Regions from separate parts of the Nonomuraea sp. NPDC048916 genome, predicted to be linked through region 4. Evidence: riboswitches for the same ligand, from Rfam matches in the RefSeq annotation. Region 4 holds a riboswitch; each other region holds the start of a gene.
The links. Region 4 has a riboswitch for cyclic di-AMP ahead of AB0C16_RS24630 (C40 family peptidase). Riboswitches for the same ligand answer to the same signal wherever they lie in the genome.

Region 1 (4,057 bases), on a different contig from region 4:
ACTTCTTCCACGCGTACGTGTCGGTCTCGCTGGTCGCCCGCAGGCCGAGCGTGATCGTCGGCCAGTTGCCCGCCGACGCCTTCACCGCCGCCTCGGTCGCGTCGAACTCCACGCCGCCGGCCGGGCACGACGCGCTCCAGCCCTTGGCCACGGTCTCGGTGTCCAGCTTCTGCGACCACGACGGCTGGTTGTTCCAGGTGGTGGACTTGCTGATCGTGCCGGTGAGCCACAGCTCGACCGCCTTCTTCGTGCACGACCACGACCAGGTCTCGTACGTGCGCAGCGTGGCCTTGATGATCTGCTTGCCGTGGATGGCCGAGCCGGTGTTCATCGTGAAGAAGGAGCGGTTGGTCTGGCCGGTTTCGTTCTCATGCCCGACGCGGGCCACGTCGCTGGAGTTGAGGTAGTTGGTCGTCGGGTACTTCTTCCAGACCGACGTCCACGAGCTGCGCGGGGCCGACACCGACGGGTCCAGGTAGACCGGGTAGCGGGTCCCGGGGGCGGCGAGCATGTCCTTGTCGGGGGTGAGGGTCATCGTGTCGCCGGCCAGCTCCAGCCCCATCGCCTCGTGCCGGGAGCCCGGGCTCGGGCCCTCGCCGGGCCTGGTGGCCGGGGCCATGCGCCGGCCCTCGGGAGTCGCGGGCGAGTCCCACATCAGCGGGACCGGGGCGACGAACACCTCCGCGCCGGCCCGGTCGACCGCCTCGACCCCGCCGCCCCGGCTGCGCCGCACGGACAATCCTTCGGACCGCAGCGAGAACCGCAGCCGATCCAGCCGCCCGCTCAGGGCCGCCTGCCTCGACTTCACCACGAGCACGTGCGAGAAGCCGTCCACGTCGGCCGTGACCTGGAGATCCACGCCCGGCATCACCTCGGCGTAGGTGGCCGTGGGACCGTCGAGAGTGGGAGCCGGCAGCCCGCCCGGCCATGACACGGCCAGCGACTTGGCGCCCCGGGAGACCGTGGCCATCGGAGCCTCGCCGCCGCCGGAGAACCGCAGCCGCGCCGCCGTCGCCGCCGGGGCCACCGAACCGTCCGGCAGCGGCCTCAGTGTCGTGTCCACGTCTGCCCAGCGGCCGTCCTGGCGTACGCGGATCGGGCGGGCGTTCTGCTCCAGTACGAAGACGCCCCCGGGGGTGGCGTAGACCGTGCGCGTCTCGGTCCGCAGGGAGCCGACCTCGACGCGCTCCCCGGTCCGCCGCGCCGCCGACAGGGCTCCCTGCTCCGTGGCGGCGCCGGAAGCCTGGCGCGCCACCCGTCCCGTTTCCGAGGCGGCGATCGCCGGGGGCGTGACCGCTGTGCCGGAAAAGAAGAAAGCAGCCGCTCCGGCGGCTGCCGCGACACGTCGTGTGGTGTGACGGAGACCTGACCTCGCGCGCTCGTCCTTCATCGTCACTGCCGTCACTGCCGTCACTGCTCCGATAACGTGACGGGCGGGTGTCCGCGTGGGTTCACTCGACTCTCCTCCGGCTGGTCCGGGCAGTCCTGTGGATGGCGTCGAACGAGGGGCCGGCCCCGCTCGCCCGCGTCGCCGGGGAGTGAGGCGGGGAGTGAGGCAGGGAAGGGTCCGTCACGGCCACTGGCCGATCTTGGCTGCAATATACGCCGGCGTCGCCACCCTGTCGTCAACCCACCGCGGTAGATCGGCTCAACCTTCCGTCGTCCCCCTCGAAGCCGGCCACGCCGGACACGTCCCCGGTCCATGCGGCCTGGCGGGATCGCACGGCGGTGACCAGACCGCGCAGGCCTAGGGCGAAGGGGATCAGACCGAGCAGGCCGGCCCACTGATCGGGCACGATGCTCAACCCCAGCGCGGCGACCGCGGACACCGCCACCAGAGCGCCGATCCCGGCGTACTGGCCGGCCCAGATCCGCCACGGCCTCGGCACCCCGTGCGCGCGGGAGGACAGGGACAACACCGTGAGCACGATGAGGTCGTCGACGTTGGTCCCGGCGAAGACGCCGGCCGCGGTGGCCAGGGTGACCGCGATCGTGTCCATCACCGCGAGAACCTACCGGGCGGCCGGCCCAGCCGGGTGCGCGGCTTCGCCGCCGCCGTTCCGGAACGGTGACCGGGGCGCGGATCCCGTCTGGACGGAGATCGCCGAAGGCGCGGGGCGTCGCCCCGCGCCTTCGGTCAGGCCGTCTCCGGTCAGGCCTTGTACTCGGGGTAGCCGTAGCCGGTGACGTGCGCCTTCGGCCGGACTCGCTCCTCGACCTTGCCGTTGCCGGTGTTGCCTTCGATCGCGGTGATCGTGCCGTCGCCGTTGTCCTTCTTGACCAGGCCGACGTGGTCGACGCCGCTGGTGCTCTTGCCGCCGTTCCAGTCGTAGAAGACCACGGCGCCGGGCTTGGCGACGTCGCCCCAGCGCTTGTTGGCCTTGAACCAGTCGGCGTAGGTGACGGTGTAGGCGTCCCAGCCGATCGAGGCTCGGGCGCCGGCCTTCTCGCCGACCCAGGAGACGAACATGGCGCACCACGGGGCGTTGGCGTACAGCTTCGGGCTGCCGCCGCCGTCGCGGGCCAGGGTCTCCATCGCCCGCGGCGAGGACATGTACCAGCTGTGGTACGGCGTCCCGCCACCCGCGGCGTTCTCCTTCACACCGATCTGGGACTCGGCGACCTGCAGCACGCTCTGCATGCTGACCTGGCCGGTGTTGCCCGCGGAGGCCGGGGCGGCCGGGGCGGCGACGGCGAGGGGCTGCGAGGGGTTGGTCTGCGCCTGGGGTCCGGTCGCCATGGCCGGCGAACCGGCGAAGGCCACGCCGGCCGCGACGGTCAGCCCGACGGCGAACCGGGCGGCGTTCGCCGGCAGATGGGCGTGCTGAAGGATGTTCTTGGCCATACTTGAATTGCTCCTTGCTTCCATGCCGCCTACCGGGTTAGCTGTCGGGTTCGGGCGTGGAAGTGCCCTACGGACCGCCCTTTGGGAGAGCGGCCGATTCACCCCAGAAAAGAAGTGGGTCCCCGGTTTCGCGATGTCGCGGATTCGGCGGCCGCGCCGCTCCTGCAGCTAGATGTTCATGCAGGCCGGACGCGGTCTCGGCAATTGAACGGCCACGCGGGCATCTCCTTCAGCCCCTGTCGCGCGCCGCGAATACCATCGAAGGTAAGTGAATCGCATAGACGAATGCAAGCGAGGTTAGGGTCTCCCTAACGGAATCCCCTGGCGCGTAAGGGTTCGGCGTTTCAATTCTTTACCTTTCTCTCCTCATGCGGGGTCCTCGGAATGGCAAAGTGACGGCGTCCGGCGCCGGGGTCCCCCGCGCCGTTCGCGAGGCGTTCCGGGCTACTACGATCTTCCGCATACCTACGAAAGGGGCCCCATGCCGATCTCCCCCGGCCCTTTCACCGGCCGTACCATCACCGGGCTCGCACGCGACCTGCGTGGGCGGCGCACCACGTCGGCCGAGCTGGTCGAGCGGGCGCTCGACGCCATCGCCGGGCTCGATCCGTCGCTCAACGCGTTCGTGAGCGTCGACGCCGACGGCGCGCGGGCCGCCGCGCGGCGGGCGGACGGCGAGCTGGCCGAGGGCGCCGACCGGGGCCCGCTGCACGGCGTGCCGGTGGGCGTGAAGGATCTCATCATGGTCGCCGGCCTGCCCGTGACCATGGGGTCACGGCACTTCGCCGGCCAGGTCGCCGACGCCGACGCCGAGTGCGTGACGCGGCTCCGCCGGGCCGGCGCCGTCATCGTCGGCAAGACCACGACCCACGAGTTCGCCTACGGTCCCACCGGCGACCGCTCGGCCAACGGCTCCTCGCGCAACCCCTGGGATCCGGCGCGCATGTCGGGCGGCTCCAGCGGCGGCAGCGCGGCGGCCGTGGCGGCGGGCATGGTCCCGCTCGCGCTCGGCACCGACACCGGCGGCTCCGTTCGCATTCCCGCCGCGCTGTGCGGGGTCGCCGGATTCAAGCCCGCGTACGCCGCCATACCGGCGGACGGCGTCTTCCCCTTGTCGGAGACCCTCGACCACGTCGGCGTCCTCGCGGCCGACGGGCACGACTGCCTGCACGCCTACCGCTGCCTCGCCCTGGCCGACGTGCCCGAGGACAC
Region 2 (4,057 bases), on a different contig from region 4:
GACCGTATATCCCAGCCCGGTCAGCAACCAGGCGAACACGCCCGGCAGTCGGCCGTCGAACCCGCCCAACACCCCGACAGTTCGGAAGACGCCCCACAGCGTAATGAACAGAATGTAATAGAAGACCCCGAAGACGAGACCTTCAATGAGCCGGGCTACGAGTCGTTCCCACCATTCCGCGGGCTTCGCGCCCGCCCGCATCCCGGCCATAACCCCACCTCGCCCCGTCGGCGATCCGGTCGACTCCCATATTGGTACGGGTCGTACACACAAAACAGAGGCCGACCAGCGGCCGGCCTCTGTTGACGTTGACGAAGGCTACTTGATCTTCACCACGACGGTGGCGGCCACCTTGTCGGCGAAGGTCTGCTGCAGCGGCTTGTCCCACAGCTGGGACGCGCCATTCAGGCCCACGGCGATCGCGGCGAGCAAAGGCCCGGCGAACGGCAGGAAGTAGAGGAGGTAGCCGCCCCACGTCGCGCCGGCCCGCTTGAGCGCGACGTCGTTGGGAATGCCCTCCAGCGGCACCGGCCCACCGACCTGGGCGATCTTGATACCCATGACCATCTTGCCGAGCGTCTGCCCCTTGGCCTTCGTCAGGAAGAACTCGTAGGCGACATAGACCCCGGTGAGGATGATGGCCATCACGAGACCGAACACGAACGGGCCCATAAAGCCCGTCGTCTGCCCGGTCGTCCAGTCGACCCTGGCGAGGAGGAGAGCTGTCAGGATCAACGACAGCACGGTCATGATCACACCGAAGATGACACCGTCGATCAGCCTCGCCACCAGCCGCTGCCACCACTCCGCGAGCGGAGCCGGGGCGCCGGGCGGCTGCACGCCCACCGGCTGGCCGTAGCCGGGCTGGCCGTAACCGGGCTGACCGTAGCCCGGCTGGCCGTAGCCGGGCTGCCCGTAGGCCGGCTGCTGCGGCTGGCCGTACTGCTGGCCATAGCCGGGCTGCTGGCCGTAGCCCTGCTGGGGCTGCGCGTAGCCGGGCTGGCCTCCGTACTGCTGGCCGTACTCCGGCTGGGAGCCGGGCTGCTGACCGTACTGCGGCTGGCCGTAGTCGGGCTGCTGGCCGTACTGCTGGCCGGAGGGCTGCTGCTGGCCGGAGGGCTGCTGCTGGCCGTAGCCCTGCTGGCCCGAAGGCTGCTGCTGGCCGTAACCTGGCTGGCCGTAGTCGGGCTGCTGACCGTACTGCGGTTGCTGGCCATACTGCGGCTGCTGACCGTAGCCGGGCTGGGACTGACCCTGCTGACCGTAGCCAGGCTGCTGACCCTGCTGGCCGTACGGCTGGCCGGGGGGCTGCTGCTGACCGTACTGCGCCTGCTGGCCATAACCGGGCTGCTGCTGGCCGTAGCCGGGCTGCTGCCCCTGCTGCTGGCCATAGCCCTGCTGGCCGTAGTCGGGCTGCTGACCATACTGCGGCTGCTGACCGTAGCCGGGCTGGGACTGGCCCTGCTGGCCGTAACCCTGCTGGCCGTACTGCGGCTGCTGGCCGTAACCGGGCTGGGGCTGCTGGCCGTAGTCGTCGGCACGGTAGCCCACGACCGTCACATCGGGGTCGGGCTCACCATGGGGGCGACCCTGGTACTGCTGTCCGTATTCAGGAGACCCGGCATTCTCGCCGGAATCGTCCTGAGGATACGGCGGCTGTCCTGTGCTCACCGTGTCACCTCGCTTCGAGTGCGCATGTGGCACGTGTCAGGACACATGCCTGTGCTGCACAACGTATCGACATAGGTATCAACAATCACCTTTCGTCTTTGTCAAGATCCGTGTCACCCGATGTCAAGTGGAGCAGCATACGGGTGTTGCCCAGGGTGTTCGGCTTGACATGTTCGAGATCAAGGAACTCCGCCACACCCTCGTCGTACGAGGCCAGGAGTTCGGCATAGACCTCGGGGGAGACAGGCGTGCCCTGGATGGGACGGAATCCGTGCCTGCCGAAGAAGTCGACTTCGAATGTGAGGCAGAAGACCCGATGCAGGCCCAACTCCGTCGCCGTGCCGAGCAGCGCGGAGACGATTCGGTGACCGATCCCGAGGCCGCGGAATTCGGGATCCACCGCGACCGTGCGGATCTCGGCGAGGTCCTCCCAGAGCACGTGCAGCGCTCCGCAGCCGACGACCTCCCCCGACCGCTCGGCCACCCAGAACTCCTGGACGTCCTCGTACAACGTGACCGTGGCCTTCCGCAGCAGGCGGGGCCCGGCCCCGGCATAGGTGGCGACCAGGCGCCCGATGGTCCTGACATCGGTGGTGCGGGCACGGCGTACGAGGATCCCGGTGTCCTGGACCGTCACTTCGGTGGCCTGTTCCATGGCTCTCCAGAGTACAGATCGCATTACGGCTCGCCCGTAAATCTCCCGTCTTACCCCTCTCCGACATGTCACCCCCAGGAGGACAAGGCCAGCCCAAACTAGGGCAAACAGGACATAAAATCAGTCAGGGGCGGCCGGGCACGACATCACCTTGTGACCCATCGGTAGCTCAACCTCGACCGAGTTGGCAGTTCTGGTTGAGCACCAACCCAAGGTGCACTAATGTCCAGCGACGATGTCACCCACGCGACCCCCGCGTGGAGACGCGCCCAATCCCCGCACGGGGAGCCGGGGACCCGCCGGTGGCGAACGCCACCACCGGGGTGAATCCGAGCGCGACGCTCGGTAGGGCTGCTCCGGCCCGAACCCGTCAGCTAACCCGGTAGGCGTCGACGAGAGGAGTTGGTTGGTGAAGCGCACGCGCGATCGCGGAAGGAAGGCCGCGGGCGAGCACGCCCGCCCTCCGGAACACTCCGGACCCCGCCGGCTCGCCGTCCTCGGTGCGGTGATCAGTGCGCTCGTGTTCGCCGTTCCCGCGGCTCCGGCCGTCGCCGACCCCAAGCCGTCCCTCGAAGACCTGTCCAAGCAGGTCGAGGAGATGCACACGCAGATCGAGACGCTGACCGAGGAATACAACGGCCAGCGGGAGAAGCTCAAGACCGCCCAGAAGTCCGCCGAGGCCGCGAAGAAGACGCTGGCCACCAGCGAGACCGACCTGGCCACCAAGCGTGCCAGGGCCGTCCTGCTGGCCCAGAACGAGTACATGACCGGTGGCCTCGGCCGGGCCATGGCCCTGATCAACTCCGAGGACCCCGAGGGCTTCCTCGACCGCGCCGCCACCACCTTCGCCCTGGAGCATGAGCAGGGCGAGGAGGTCAACCAGGTCACCTGGGCCAGGGCGACGGCCGAACGGGCCAGAGACAGCGCCAAGGCCCGCATCGACGAGGTGCAGAAGATCGTCGCCGACGTCGACACCAAGCGTGACAAGATCGTGAAGCTGGTCGCCAAGGTCGAGAGCAACCTGTTCAGCCGCGCGCTGGGCGAGGCCGGGCGTCCCGGCACCCGCGCCGTGCGGGTCAGCCTGCCGATCGCGGGCAGCGGCAAGGCCGCCGAGGCCGCGAGGTGGGCGCTCACGCAGCAGCTCAAGCCCTACGTCTGGGGCGCCGAGGGGCCGAGCAGCTACGACTGCTCCGGCCTGGTCATGGCCGCCTACCAGCAGGTGGGCATCTCGCTGCCGCACTACACCGGCAGCCAGTGGACCGCCGGCAGGCACATCTCCAAGGAGGAGCTGCGGCCGGGCGACCTGGTGTTCTTCTACACCGACCTGCACCACGTCGGCATCTACCTCGGCGGCGGCATGATGGTCCACGCGCCCCGGACGGGTGACGTCGTGCGCATCGCGTCGATCGCCCGGCGGCCGTTCGCCGGTGCCGTGCGCATCGCCGACTGAGCGGCGGCGTCACCGGGTCGGTCGCCGGAAATCGCTAGATCAGCTGGCGCCGCGCCGCCCAGGCCACGGCCTCGATCGCCGTGGCGACCCCGATGCGGTCACAGATCCCCCGCAGCCTGCGGCGGACCGTGCGGCCGCTGATATCCAGGCGTCTGCCGACCCGATCGACCGTGACTCCCTTGGCAAGCTCCGCCAGCAACGCTAAGTCGGCATGGCTCAGCTCAACACCCTCGGTGAGCACATCCATCGGGAGCCCTCCCCCCAACAGCGATTCTCCCCGA
Region 3 (4,057 bases), on a different contig from region 4:
AGCCGGCTACCGGATCTGACGTGCAGTTCGGTCGGCGCCGTCTCCGACTCCGGCTGACACTGCTGTACTGCCTGGTTTCGGTGGTCTCCAGCGCCGTTCTGCTGGTCATCATGTACGCCCTGGCCAGCAGCCTGAACCTGGGCCTGGTGCGGCCGCTGAGCGGGCCGCCCGCACGCCCGTTGCCATACCCGGGCCCGCCTGGGGCGGGCGACGGCGGGACCGCACCCCACGTCCGCGCTCTCTCCGCAGAGATGCTGGTTTTGCCCGGCGTCGCGCTGGCGATCATGGCGGTGTTCTCGCTACTGCTGGGCTGGCTGATCGCCGGCCGCATGCTGCGTCCGGTGCTGACCATGACCGAACGCCTGCACCAGATCTCCGAACGCAACGTGCACGAGCGGCTGTCCCTGCCTGGCCCTCGCAACGAGCTGACAGACCTCGCAGACACGGTGGACGGGCTGCTCGGCCGGTTGGAGACCGCTCTCGACGCGCACAAGCGGTTCGTCGCCAACGCCGCCCACGAACTGCGGACGCCGTTGACCGTCGAACGCGCGCTGCTGGAGGAGCCGCTGATCGACCCCGCGGCCAGCTTGGAATCGTTCCGGGCCAACTTCGAGCGGCTGCTGGCCATCACCGACCAGCGGGGACGGTTGCTGGAGTCGCTGCTCACCCTGTCAGGCAGCGAGGACGCCCACAGCCGGGACGAGCCGGTGGACCTCACCGGCCTGATCGAGAAGACACTCCAAGACCGGGCGCCGGACGTGAAGCGGCGCGGCCTGCGGGTGCAGAGCGCGCTCCGGCCGGTGCGGATCTCGGGTGACCAGGTGTTGCTCGCCCATCTGCTGGCCAACCTCTGCGACAACGCGATCCATTACAACGTGCCCGGCGGCACTGTCGAGATCGGCGTACGCCGCGAGGCCGGGCGGGTCGTCCTGTCCGTGGCGAACACCGGCCAGGTCATCCCGCCCGATCAGGTCGACCGGCTGTTCGAGCCGTTCCAGCGGCTGCATCGTACTGCCGACGACGGCCATCACGGTCTCGGGCTGTCGATCGTGCGCGCGATCGCGCGAGCCCACAAGGCGAATCTCACCGCCGTCGCCCGCCCCGACGGTGGCCTCGCCGTCGACATCGCGTTCCCCACGATCACACCGGGCCCGTGAAGCCGGCCACCTCGGCCGACCCGACCCTCTTTCCAGGCGGGAACCGGCCGTCGCCGGGCCACGGACCAGAGGCTGTCGCTCCCTTGCTGTTCGTCCTTTTCAGTGCATCGAGATGTGGACGTGGTCGAAGTGGTTCTCGGTGATGCTGCCCCGGTTGGACATGCCGCTCCAGCCCGACCCGTGGTTGATGCGCTGCCTCCAGATCACGTACTTGACCCCGAGCTTGGCCCTGTTCTGCACGGCCCACTCGGCGATGCGGTCGCCCAGCGCCTGGTTGCCGGCGCTCGGCATGGATCCGCCCGTGCTCATCATGAAGTCGCAGGCGCGTCCCAGCGGGTGCTCGCCGCTCGAACCCGAGCGGAAGCAGCCCACGCTGTACTGCAGCGCGAAGTTCTTCTGGATCAGCGCCCGGATCGCGCGGGTACGGGCGGTGATGTTGTCCGAGCCGGACGGTAGTTCGGGCGCCCAGGTGCCGTTGGAGCGGCGGCCGGTGCTGACCGGGATGAGGTCCCGGAGTTTCTTCTCGATGTCCTTGATGACGTCCTCGGCCTCGTCGCGCTGCTTGGCGACCTCGGTCGTGTCGGAGCTGACCTTGGCGGCGAGCGCGGCGGCGGCCTCGGCGGCCTTCTTCTTCTCGTCGCGGGCGTCGACCACGCCCTTGACAACGGCCTGCTGTTCGGCGGTCAGCTGTTCGAGCACCGCGGCGCTGCCGCCGCTGGTGGGAGGCAGCACGCTCGGCAGGGAGAGTTCGGCGTTCTGGTAGCGCAACCGGGCGATCTCGGCGACCCGCCTCTCGGCCGTCGTCAGCGCCTCTTCGGAGCTCGCCAGCCGTTCCTTGGCGGTCGCCGCGTCCCGCTGGGCCTTGGCCAGCTCGACCCGTTTGAGGTTGTAGGCCTCGATGAGCTTGTCGACCTTCTTGTTCAGGCCCTTCAGCTCGGCCCGGAGCTGGGATTCGCTTGGTTTCGGCGCTGCCGACGCGGGCGCTGAGCCGAAGGCCAGTGCCGCGGCGGCGATGAGGCCGATGGCAAGACGCGTGGGGAACGCAGCCGCCACGTGAGTGTCCTCTCCCTCTGCCGACCGGGTTAGCTGACGGGTTCGGGCAAGGGAGTTGCCTTACCACCGAAGTGGATACACCCCAGATGCGGTGGGTCCCCGGCTCCCGGGTGACGCACCCGGGATTAGGCCTGCAACGGCAGTTGTGGCCGGTGCAGAAGGGATATTAGTAGTAAAACTGAAGTCATGCGACTCCAACCGGAAACCAATTAGTGATCTACCTGTGATTTAAGCATCCGGGCGGCCTCCTCGGGCAGCACATCGTTGACAAACGCGCCCATGGCCGACTCCGACCCTGCCAGATACTTCAGCTTCCCGGGGGCCCTCCTGATGCTGAACAGCTCCAGGTGCAGGTACGCCAGCTCGCGGTCCTGTCGTACGGGTGCCTGGTGCCAGGCCGAGATGTACGGCATGGCGACGTCGAACAGCCCGTCGAGCGCCCGCAGCACCGAGGTGTAGAGCGGGGCGAAGGCGGCCCGCTCCTCCTCCGACAGCGCCGCCAGGTCGGGTGTCCGCCGGTGCGGATACACGTGCACCTCGAACGGCCAGCGGGCGGCGGCCGGCACGAAGGCGGTCCACAGCTCGTTGGAGGCGACCACCCGGGTTCCCGCGGCGCGCTCGGCCGCCAGCACGTCGGCGAACAGGTTGGCGCCCCCGTGCCCGGCCGCGTAGCGGGAGGCGGCGCCGAGCTGCAGCTTCGTCCGGGGAGTGACGTACGGGTAGGCGTAGATCTGCCCGTGCGGGTGCGTCAGGGTGATGCCGATCTCCTCGCCCCTGTTCTCGAAGCAGAACACCTGCTCCACGCCCTCCAGGGCGGACAACTCGGCCGTACGGTCCGCCCAGGCGTCCATCACGAGCTCGACCCGCGCGGGAGACAGCCGGGAGAACGACGAGGAGTGATCGGAGGTGAAACACATCACCTCGCATCGCCCCACCCCCGGACGGACCTCGGTCAGCCCCCCTGCATCCTCGTAAACACCGAAATTTCCGGAAAAGGAGGGGAAGCGGTTCTCGAACACCACCACGTCGTAGTCGTGTGCCGGGATCTCCGAGGCTCGCGTGTCGGACGACGGGCACAACGGGCATTCGTCAGCCGGAGGCAGGAACGTCCGGGTCTGCCGGTGCCCCGCCACCGCGATCCACTCCTCGGTCAGCGGGTCGTAACGCAGCTCCGACGCCACCGGCCGGGGATCGAGCGGTCGCCGGTCGATCGCGCTCCGGTCGGCGTCGTCGCGCCGGTCGAAGTAGATCAGCTCGCGCCCATCGGCCAGGTGGGTGATGGTCCGTTTCACGGCGAATCCTCTGCGATGATCAGCTCGCCGACCCGTTCGGCCAGCTCGAGACGCGCATCTCCGGGGAGGGCCACGTCGCTTATGACCACGTCGGCCTCGGTCAGCTCGGCGATCGTGCTGATCCCGACCGTGTTCCACTTCGTGTGGTCGGCGGGGACGACCAGCCGGTGCGCCGCCGCCACCAGCTCCCGGTCGGTCTCCGACTCGAGCAGGTTGGGCGTGGTGAACCCGGCGCGCACCCCCATCCCGTGCACCCCGAGGAAGAGCGTGTCCACGTGCAGGCGGCGGATCGCGGCCACCGCCACGGGCCCGACCAGCGCGTCGGAGGGGGTGCGGACGCCGCCGGTGAGCACGACCGTACGGTCGGCCCGCGGGTTGCGGTGGAAGACCTCGGCGACCGGGATCGAGTTCGTGATGACCGTGAGCTCGGGCACGCCGATCAGATGATGGGCCAGCGCCCAGATGGTGGTGCCCGCCGAGAGCGCCACGGCCGTGCCCGGCCGCACCAACTGGGCGGCACGGCGCGCGATGGCGTCCTTCTCCTGCTGCTGGCGG
Region 4 (4,057 bases):
CGCCTCCCACCGCAGCCGCCGCCTCTCTCCGTCGCCGTCCTCTCCTGCCGGCCCGGGGTTCTCGCACGGCGCGCCCTCGGGCTCGGACGGGGTGGCGGTGGAGCCCGCCGGCCCGCCCGGCCCGCCCGGCGCGCCCCTGGTGTCCCTAGTGTCCTTGGTGTCCCTAGTGTCCCTGGTGTCCCTGGTGTCCTTGGTGTGGTCCCTGGTGTCCTTGGCGTCCCTGGCGTCCTTGGCGTCCCTGGCGTCCTTGGCGTCCTGCCGATCGTCCATGCGCGCGTCCCCTTACGCCAGTTGCCGGCGCACGTACGCGCGCCACTGTGCCGTCAACGTGCCGACCGAGAGCCCCGCCGAGGCCAGCGCCCGGTCGACTCCTGCCCTCTGGGCATCACGGTAGAGCCTCACCAGAGTCCCTTCGCCGGACCGCTCGGCCAGGAAGCGACACGCCAGCCACGCCTCCTGGTAAGAGCGGGCCAGGCGCTCGGTGTCGTCCGTGGGCGCGAACGCCGCCGGCCCGGGAAGTTCGCGGGGCGGCCGCCCGGCCCGCACCTCGGCGGCCAGCTCCGCGGCGGCCACCGGCACGGCCAGCCCCGCGTCGCGGTAGCCGACGTAGTCGGCGAATCCCTCGTACAGCCAGGCGGGCAGCCCCTCGGTGCCCGCGGCGACGTGGGTGAGCTCGTGCGCCAGGACGACGTCGCGGCCGGTCGGGGTGAGCCGGGCGAAGTTCTCCGGCACCACGATCACCCGGCCCGCGTCCGCCACGGCCGCCAGCCCGTCCACCCCGGCGACCCCGGCCAGCCGCGCCGCCTCCCCCGCCGAGCCGGGCACCAGCACGACAGGACGCACCGGCTGCCCGAGCACCGCCGCGACCCGCTCGCCGGCCAGGTCGGCCCGGCGGGCCAGGTCACCGAGCAGCTCGCGGTCGGCGCCGGGATGCCCGGCGACGACCGCGCGCACGCCGCGCGAGACGCGCGCGCCGGGCCAGATCCCCCGCGCCTCGGGCGGCAGGCCCTCGGACGAGGACATGATCATCCCGGGATGCGAGCGACCCGGGGAGGGTGTGACGGGTCCGGACGGGGTCACCGGGAGACCGGCGGAGGCGGCGGACGGCACGGCGGACGTGGGGCCGAGCGGCCCGGCCGCGGACGGCAGCGCGAGGAGCAGCAGGGCCGCCAGCACGGCTCGACGGCTCACCTGCGCGGACACGTTGACCGATGGTAGTCGGCCCGGGCACGCGAGAGCCCCGTCCCGGAGGGGACGGGGCTCTCGTGACGAGGTCACACCCCGGGACGTACCGCGCCCACGAACGACGACTTGCGCCACCCGCTGACCTTCTCGATGCGAACCGTGAGGCCGGTCCTCGGCGAATGGATCATCTTGCCGTTGCCGACGAACATGCCCACGTGGCCGAGCCCGCGAAAGAACATCAGGTCTCCCGGCCGGAGGTTCTTCCAGGAGACCTTCTTGCTGATGCGTGCGTACTGGCTGTTCGTCACGCGCGGGATCTTCACCCCGGCCTTCCTCCAGGCGTACTGGACGAGGCCGGAGCAGTCGAACGAACCCGGTCCGGTGGCACCGTACCGGTAGGGGTCACCGAGCTGGTCCTTGGCCACGGCGACGGCCGCGCGGGCCTTCGCCAGTTGCCGTGCGACCTTCGATCTCTTCGCGGTGGCCTTTCCCTTCACCGACTTGACGGCCGCCGACCCGGCGGCCGTCCGCACCGTGGAGGTCACGGTGGACGTCACCGGGGACGTCATGGTGGATGTCACGGTGGACGTCGTCGGAGACGTCACCGTGGTCGTCGCGGAAGATGGGGCCGAGCCGCTCGTCGTCGCCGCCTGGGCCTGGGCGGGGTGCGCCAGACCTCCGGCCGTCACGGTCATCGTGAGTGCCACACCACTCAGGGCAAGGCGGGACAGACGGGGGTTTTGCGAGGTAGACAGGATTTCTCCTTGAATCTTCCACGAACGCCTACCGGGTTAGCTGACGGATTCGGGCCTGGAAGTCGCCCTACGGCGCGATGCGCGCCGATTCACCCCTGATCCCACGGGAGGGATCGATGGGTCCCCGGTTCCGTGCCTCCTGGCTGCACGGATTCGGCAGGTCACCGGCCACGAGTCCGAGGCGAGCGGTGACCGGCGGATCTTTTATCTCGTCCACATCGGAGGACCGATGTCGGTGGGCGGCGAACATGGCGTGCTCGCCGCGACGCCAGAACCTACGCCGGTTTGTCACGAACAAGCAAAGACGGAGTCAACGTGTAAAGATCCGACAAAGGGGTCAGTAAGGTGACGAGCCCCTGTTAACCGGGGGGTTCCGTTATGAGAATGTGACCCTTCTCACACTTGACGAAGCCCTCGCGTGTCAGGTCCCAATTGTCACTTCTGTCCCGCTGCCACCTTGAACCCCGTCGGCTGGAGCGTCCCGGCCGCGATCCGCTCCCGGTCGATCCGCCACAGCTCTCCGGCGATCTCCCCGATGTCGGACGTCAGGCTGCCGCCGAGGCCGCCGAGATAGCGGGACAGGTACGGCTCGCGCCTTACGTCGTCGATCACGCCCTGTCCCGCCGGTGGCGGGAAGTGCCGGCCGCTCCGTCGCCCTGCTCGCGCGCTGAGCGGCTCTCAGGGCCGTACGGCGCCCACGAGGCGGCGGCCGTAGCCGGAGAGGGTGGAGACCTTCACCACGTCGCCCGTCTGCGGGGCGTGGACGATCTGCCCGTTGCCCGCGTAGATGCTGACGTGTCCCAGGCCCTCGCTGAAGATCAGGTCGCCGGGCTGCAGGTCGTCCAGGGAGACCTTCCGGCTGGCGCCCCACGACCACTGCTGCCAGGTGGTGCGCGGCAGCGTGACGCCGCCCGCGCGCCAGGAGGCCTGGGTCAGCCCCGAGCAGTCGTAGCCGCGCGGGCCGGTGCCGCCGAACACGTACGGCTTGCCGACCTGCGCGTAGGCGAACCTGAGCACGGCGGCCGCGTTGCCCGAGGCGGGGCCGGTGTACTTGATGCCGGTGCTGTTGGGGTCGCCTGCCTTGTAGGCGCCCAGCCTGTCGAGCAGCTTGCGCTGCTGGGCGATGAGCCTGAGCACCTCGGCGCGTTCCTTCTGGACCACGTCGCGTTCCTTGTCGGCCGCGGCCAGGGCGCCCTCGGCCTTGTCGCGCTCGGCCTTGAGGCCGCGGTTCTCCCTGTCGAAGGCCGCGAGCTTCTGCGCCCGCTCCTGCGACAGCTGCCCGGCCAGGGCCATGCCGCCCAGCAGGTAGGTGGGGTTGTCGGCGCCGACCATGGCGGGCCAGGAGGTGACGTCACCGCCCAGCTTGTAGGTGTCGACGGCCATCGAGATCACCTGCGAGCGCAGCTCGGCGACCGTGGCGAGCTTGCGCTTGTAACCGGTGTCGAGCTCGGTGTAGCGCGCCTTGGCGTGCTTGTGCTTCTCGGTCGCGGTGTTGTAGCGGTCGACGACCTTGTCGGCCTTGTCGTTGAGCTTCTCGAGCTTGGCCTTCGCCTGCGCGATCGTGGGCCGGGGATCGGCGAGCGCTCCACTCGTGGGAGACAACAGCAGCCCGATCGCGAAACCCGCGGCCACCGGCACCCGGCCTAACCTCACAGCGTCGCCTCCAAGGACTCACCCTGGGGCGAAATAGTACAGAAGTGGTGGGTGTGAACTCACCTAAACGTCAGATTCGTAATCTACGCGCGGCCGAGCCGGCGCAGCAGCACGTTCGCCGGAACCGGTCTGGCTCCCATCCGGCGGACGGACTCGGCCACCTCGCGGTCGGAGGAGACCACGGCGATGGCCCGTCCGGGCGGCTCGGCGCGGACGAGCTGGCGGATCAGGTCGTCGGCGATCTCGCCGGGCGCGCTGAACAGCACCCGCACCCCGCGCGGCGCCACCACCTGGACCGGCGCGTTGAGCTCGGCGCCGTCGAAGACCACGGTCACCTCGACCCGGGTCTGCGCGACCAGCCCGCCGAGGCCGGTCATGAGGCGGTTGCGCTGGTCGGCCAGCGTGAGCGTGCCGTAGCCGGACTTGGTCACGTTGTAGCCGTCGATGATCACATGCACCTGCGG

Region 1: it holds a riboswitch for cyclic di-AMP, as region 4 does, so the genes downstream of both, AB0C16_RS21710 (CHAP domain-containing protein) here and AB0C16_RS24630 (C40 family peptidase) in region 4, are expected to answer to the same signal.
Region 2: it holds a riboswitch for cyclic di-AMP, as region 4 does, so the genes downstream of both, AB0C16_RS26685 (NlpC/P60 family protein) here and AB0C16_RS24630 (C40 family peptidase) in region 4, are expected to answer to the same signal.
Region 3: it holds a riboswitch for cyclic di-AMP, as region 4 does, so the genes downstream of both, AB0C16_RS05910 (hypothetical protein) here and AB0C16_RS24630 (C40 family peptidase) in region 4, are expected to answer to the same signal.

The regions. Positions count from the first base shown of each region.
Region 1 covers NZ_JBEZFS010000019.1:27,726-31,782, reverse strand. Annotated here, with positions in the region: gene AB0C16_RS21720 (LamG-like jellyroll fold domain-containing protein) at 1-1,255, opposite strand, end outside; gene AB0C16_RS21715 (cadmium resistance transporter) at 1,626-2,000, opposite strand; gene AB0C16_RS21710 (CHAP domain-containing protein) at 2,153-2,845, opposite strand; cyclic di-AMP (ydaO/yuaA leader) riboswitch at 2,857-3,005, opposite strand; gene AB0C16_RS21705 (amidase) at 3,327-4,057, shown strand, end outside.
Region 2 covers NZ_JBEZFS010000026.1:72,944-77,000, reverse strand. Annotated here, with positions in the region: gene AB0C16_RS26700 (RDD family protein) at 1-210, opposite strand, end outside; gene AB0C16_RS26695 (RDD family protein) at 319-1,671, opposite strand; gene AB0C16_RS26690 (amino-acid N-acetyltransferase) at 1,757-2,326, opposite strand; cyclic di-AMP (ydaO/yuaA leader) riboswitch at 2,583-2,730, shown strand; gene AB0C16_RS26685 (NlpC/P60 family protein) at 2,736-3,776, shown strand; gene AB0C16_RS26680 (LuxR C-terminal-related transcriptional regulator) at 3,811-4,023, opposite strand.
Region 3 covers NZ_JBEZFS010000005.1:17,096-21,152, reverse strand. Annotated here, with positions in the region: gene AB0C16_RS05920 (response regulator transcription factor) at 1-19, shown strand, start outside; gene AB0C16_RS05915 (ATP-binding protein) at 21-1,157, shown strand; gene AB0C16_RS05910 (hypothetical protein) at 1,257-2,210, opposite strand; cyclic di-AMP (ydaO/yuaA leader) riboswitch at 2,215-2,352, opposite strand; gene galT (galactose-1-phosphate uridylyltransferase) at 2,420-3,502, opposite strand; gene AB0C16_RS05900 (DeoR/GlpR family DNA-binding transcription regulator) at 3,499-4,057, opposite strand, start outside.
Region 4 covers NZ_JBEZFS010000023.1:87,378-91,434, forward strand. Annotated here, with positions in the region: gene AB0C16_RS24620 (M48 family metallopeptidase) at 1-270, opposite strand, end outside; gene AB0C16_RS24625 (hypothetical protein) at 283-1,203, opposite strand; gene AB0C16_RS24630 (C40 family peptidase) at 1,275-1,892, opposite strand; cyclic di-AMP (ydaO/yuaA leader) riboswitch at 1,951-2,109, opposite strand; gene AB0C16_RS24635 (hypothetical protein) at 2,376-2,552, opposite strand; gene AB0C16_RS24640 (C40 family peptidase) at 2,619-3,593, opposite strand; gene AB0C16_RS24645 (NYN domain-containing protein) at 3,677-4,057, opposite strand, start outside.